2 regions of the Stenotrophomonas sp. YJH_SMC_4 genome follow, and region 1 is predicted to be linked to the other one. Evidence: predicted binding sites of a transcription regulator. Region 1 holds the regulator's gene; the other holds the start of a gene.
The links. The regulator FliA, encoded in region 1, starts transcription of late flagellar genes. The targets are predictions, from matches to a motif close to TAAAGTTTNNCNNNCNNNGGCCGATAA.
Positions count from the first base shown of each region.

Region 2: a site for FliA is predicted at 1,210-1,236, ahead of AC5P9F_RS03940 (methyl-accepting chemotaxis protein). Genes of this name have one in related genera too.

Region 1 covers NZ_JCAFUR010000026.1:30,589-32,975, forward strand. The annotation lists gene flhF (flagellar biosynthesis GTPase FlhF) at 1-29, shown strand, start outside; gene AC5P9F_RS19355 (MinD/ParA family ATP-binding protein) at 16-903, shown strand; gene AC5P9F_RS19360 (RNA polymerase sigma factor FliA) at 900-1,643, shown strand; gene cheY (chemotaxis response regulator CheY) at 1,701-2,093, shown strand; gene AC5P9F_RS19370 (protein phosphatase CheZ) at 2,093-2,387, shown strand, end outside.
Region 2 covers NZ_JCAFUR010000002.1:90,485-92,871, reverse strand. The annotation lists gene AC5P9F_RS03940 (methyl-accepting chemotaxis protein) at 1-1,181, opposite strand, end outside; gene AC5P9F_RS03935 (hypothetical protein) at 1,389-2,114, shown strand; gene AC5P9F_RS03930 (arylamine N-acetyltransferase family protein) at 2,170-2,387, shown strand, end outside.

The DNA of each region.
Region 1 (2,387 bases):
ACCCGGAGTTGAACCATGCCGTCGCGTGAGTACGCCAAGCTGACCAAGACCTTCCCGCTGTCGGCCACCCGCAGCGAGCCGCTCGGCCCTGTGCGCACCATTGCCGTCACTGGCGGCAAGGGCGGCGTGGGCAAGACGAATGTGTCCGCCAACCTGGCGGTGGCACTGGCCGGGATGGGCAAGCGCACGCTGCTGCTGGACGCCGACCTGGGCCTGGCCAACATCGACGTGATCCTGGGGCTGAACCCGACCTTCACGCTGGCCGACCTGGTCGCCGGCCGCTGCTCGCTGGACGACGTCATCGTCGAAGGCCCGAACGGCGTGCTGGTGGTGCCGGCCGCGTCCGGCCGCCGGCACATGGCCGAGCTGGCCCCGGCCGAGCACGTCGGCCTGGTCAACGTGTTCTCCGAGCTGGAACGCGAACTGGACATCATGGTGGTGGACACCGCCGCAGGCATCACCGACGGCGTGCTGACCTTCTGCCAGGCCGCGCAGGACACCGTGGTGGTGGTCTGTGACGAGCCGGCCTCGATCACCGACGCCTACGCGCTGATCAAGGTGCTGTCGCGCGAACGCGGCGTGGACCGCATCCAGGTAGTGGCCAACATGGTGCGCGACCCCAACGAGGGCCGCGTGCTGTACGAAAAGCTGACCCGCGTGTGCGAGAAGTTCCTCGCCGATGTCTCGCTGAACTACCTGGGCTGCGTGCCGCAGGACGACTGGCTGCGCCTGTCGGTGCAGCGCCAGCAGCCGGTGGTGAAGGCCTACCCGTCCAGCCCGGCCGCGCTGGCGATCACCGAGATCGCGCGTCGCACCGCACGCTGGCAGGCGCCGACCGAACCGCGTGGCGGCGTCGAGTTCTTCCTCGAGCGCATCCTCAAGCAGCGCGGGGTGGCCGCATGAAAGGCGCAGCCCAGTACAGGGAAGTCCAGCGCTCGGCGGCCAACGAGGTCATCGCCCAGCATTCGGACCTGGTGCGGCGCATCGCCCACCACCTGGCCGCGCGGTTGCCGGCCAGCGTTGAAGTGGACGACCTGATCCAGGCCGGCATGATGGGCCTGATCGAAGCGTCGCGCAGCTACGACGCCGACCAGGGCGCCTCGTTCGAGACCTATGCCTCGATCCGCATCCGCGGTTCGATGATCGACGAGATCCGCCGTGGCGACTGGGTGCCGCGCTCGGTGCACCGCCGTGCACGCGATGCCGCCGCCACCATCCGCCGCCTGGAACAGAGCAGCGGCCGCGCCGCCAGCGCCACCGAAGTGGCCGCAGCGATGGAGATGCCGCTGCCCGAATACCTGCGGTTGATGGAAGACGCCGCCCGTGGCCAGGTGCTGAGCCTGGAGTCGCGCATCGAGGACCAGGGCGAGCTGGACACCGTCGCCCAGGGCGGCCCGACCCCGCAGCAGGTACTGGAGCGTGGTGAGTTCGGCCGCGAGCTGGGCAAGGCCATCGGCCACCTGCCCGAGCGCGAACAGCTGGTGCTCTCGCTCTACTACGAGCAGGAACTGAACCTGAAGGAGATCGGCGCGGTGCTCGGCGTGAGCGAGTCGCGGGTCTGCCAGATCCACGGCCAGGCGGTGCTGCGCCTGCGTGGCCGGCTCAAGATTTTCGAGGCGGCGGACGCCGGCCTGGAAGAATGAACATGCCCGAGGCGGCTGCCCCCGGCCGCCCGGAATGAACAACAAAGGAACTCTGCTTTGAACAAGAACATGCGCATCCTGATCGTCGATGACTTCTCGACCATGCGTCGGATCGTCAAGAACCTGCTGGGCGATCTGGGCTTCACCAATACCGCCGAAGCCGAGGACGGGCATGCCGCGCTGTCGCTGCTGCAGAGCCAGCCGTTCGATTTCGTGGTCACCGACTGGAACATGCCGGTGATGACCGGCATCGAGCTGCTGAAGGCGATCCGTGCCGATGCCAAGCTGAAGACCCTGCCAGTGCTGATGGTCACCGCCGAAGCCAAGCGCGAACAGATCATCGAAGCCGCCCAGAACGGCGTGAACGGCTACATCATCAAGCCGTTCACTGCGCAGACGCTGGAAGAGAAGCTCGGCAAGATCTTCGAACGCCTGGCGGCCAGCGCCTGATGGATACCACGGTCGACAAGAGCGCCCTCTCCCTGCGCCTGCAGGAAGCCCTGGACGCACTCGAGTCCGGTGACGAGGCCGCCTGGCGGCAGCGCATCGACGGACTGGTCGCGCTGCGTACGCAGCCGATGATGAGCGGCCTCTCGCGGCTGGCCCGCGAGCTGGGGCAGGCACTGGGTGAGCTGCCGACCGTGCCCAGCGAGGCCGGTGAGCTGGACGACGCCTGCGCACGCCTGGACCACGTGGTGGCAATGACCGAACAGGCCACGCACCGCACCCTGGACCTGGCCGAGG
Region 2 (2,387 bases), on a different contig from region 1:
CGCACGCGGGTGTTGCCGCGGGCCACCGCACGCTCGGTCTCGATGCGCGCGCGCAGGCGCTGCTGCATGTCGACCAGGCGCTGGGCCAGCTGGCCGATTTCATCGTTGGCGTTGTAGACGCGCAGGGTGGTGTCGAGGCGGTCGTCGGCGATGTCGCTGGCGAAACGCAGGGTGTCCTGGATCGGCTGGCGCACCGCACGTAGCACCAGCACCAGGCTGGTGATCAGCACGCCGGCCACCAGCAGCAGGGTCAGTGCGAACACCACGCTCATGGTGCGCGCGCCGGCCTGCTGGCGTGCCTGCGCCCTGGCCAGCGCCGCCACCTGTGCCTGCTGGAATGCGGCCAGCGCCGGCGCTACGCCCGTGGCGGTATCCAGCAGCGACTGCGCTTCCACATCCAGGCCGACGCGGGCAGCGGTATACCCCAGCAGTGCGGCCTGATACGCCTCCATCCCGGTGCGCAGGGTGTCCCGCACATCCGCAGGCAGGCCCGCCAGCGCGAGGTCGAACGGCAGCTTCTCCTCGCTGGCGCGGTCGGCGTGGGTGGAATCACCGTCGAGCAGCAGCAGTGCCTCCTGCCTTCGCATCGTCTGCAGGGACAGCGCCAGCGCGGGCCGCTGCTGCACATCCACCTGCGCCTGCAGGGTGTCGGCGGCCTGCTGCAGCTGCGCAGCGAGGCCGGCATCACCACGGCCCATCTCGTCGACCCGTTCGAACAGGGCGGCCACACCCTGCGAGAACGCATCGGCGGCTTCGGTCAGCGCCTGCAGGGCCTTGCGCCGGCCAGCATCCATCGGCATCGCGCGCAGCGCCTGCAGATCGGTCTGCAACGCCTTCTGCGTGGCCAACAGCTGCGCGCGGTCGGCATCATCGAAACTGCGTGCATACTGGGTCTGCAGGCGACGCGCTTCGGCCACCCGCGTGGACAGGCTGGCAGCCAGATCGCTGCCGCGCTGGTAGCTGGCCTGGCTGCGCGCAGCCAGTGCGTTGGCATGGCCAGTCCAGGCGTAGACAGCAGCGATCGCCACCAGGCCCAGGCCGCAGATCCACAGTGTGGCCTTGAGCTTGTTGGCCACGCTGAGCCGATGTGGCTGCAGCCAGCGCAGCAGCCCGGGGGACGCCGAGTGCAACGCAGCAAGGCGCGTGCGCAGGGACCGGAGGTGGGGGACAACGGCCGACATGACAGACTCCAGGCGGAAAGACGCACCTGTATCGGCCGTATGCGAAGAAACTTTAGGTCTAATTTTCTTCTTCGCGGATCCGATCTCGCTTCTTGTACCGGCAACAAGCGACGATGCGATGACAGAGAACACCTCCATTTCTCATCTCCTGAGAATCCCGACTGATAGAACTACGTTTCACACAACTACCTTGGAGCAACTGCAGCCATGCTTAGCAGCACGGTACTGAATCAGATTCAGACGCTTGGCATCCCTGTCGGGATCGGTACTGTCATAGTTGTCCTCGCAACTATCGTGCGCTGGTTCTTCGGACCTCCTATGGACAGTTTCCACCGCTGGAGAGAGTCAAAGCATCGGGATCGCGAGTACTTGCTGAAGATCGCGGATCATTCAGAGGATGATCTGGAAGCAAGCTGGGTAAAGGAGTCCACGTTGCAGGAGGCATTTCGAGGGCGCTATGGCCTCCTGGTCGGGCGCGAGGAGCGCCGGGCCTACTTCAACCTCATGCGCTGCTACTCGCCAAGCATAAAATGGCGCCATATCAGGGGCATAAGCACACTGGCACGGCGCAGCATGGATGGCGCCGGCATTGAATTTCACATGCCCAAGCGAGAGCGCCGCTGGCGATACGCTGCCGCTGCTACTGGCATGATCTTCTATCTGTTCGGCAGCGTGCTTTGGGTTGAAGGCCTGCTTTCCGCCATGCATGGCTCTTGGGCGGGAATTGTTCTGGGGGTTCCGGTCGCAGTAATGGGCGCTTTCACAACGCGCGTATCCCTGTTCCCTCTGCAGAGCTACGACGCAGTTGGAAAAGTTATCCAGCCTAATGAGCGTAATGAGTTTCTTTTGATTCCGATCCCCGAAGCAAAGAAGCCAGAGCCCTCCTCTCTCAAGCCGGCGCCAATTGACGCTATTCCGCGCCACCGCGCTTGACCTCACCCCCGGTTGGGGGAGCACAGTGGACATCCCTCCCCCGCCCGCTGCCTCCATGACGACGCTCGATGTCCCCCGCTACCTGCAGCGCCTGCAGCTGGATGCGCCGCCACCGCGGACCCTGGCCGGCCTGACCCTGCTGCAGCAGCGCCACAACGCACTGCTGCCCTTCGAGACCCTCAGCTGCCTGCTGCGCGATGCGGTGCCGATCGACCTGGACAGCGTGCAGCGCAAGCTGCTCGACGAGCGCCGCGGTGGTTACTGCTTCGAACT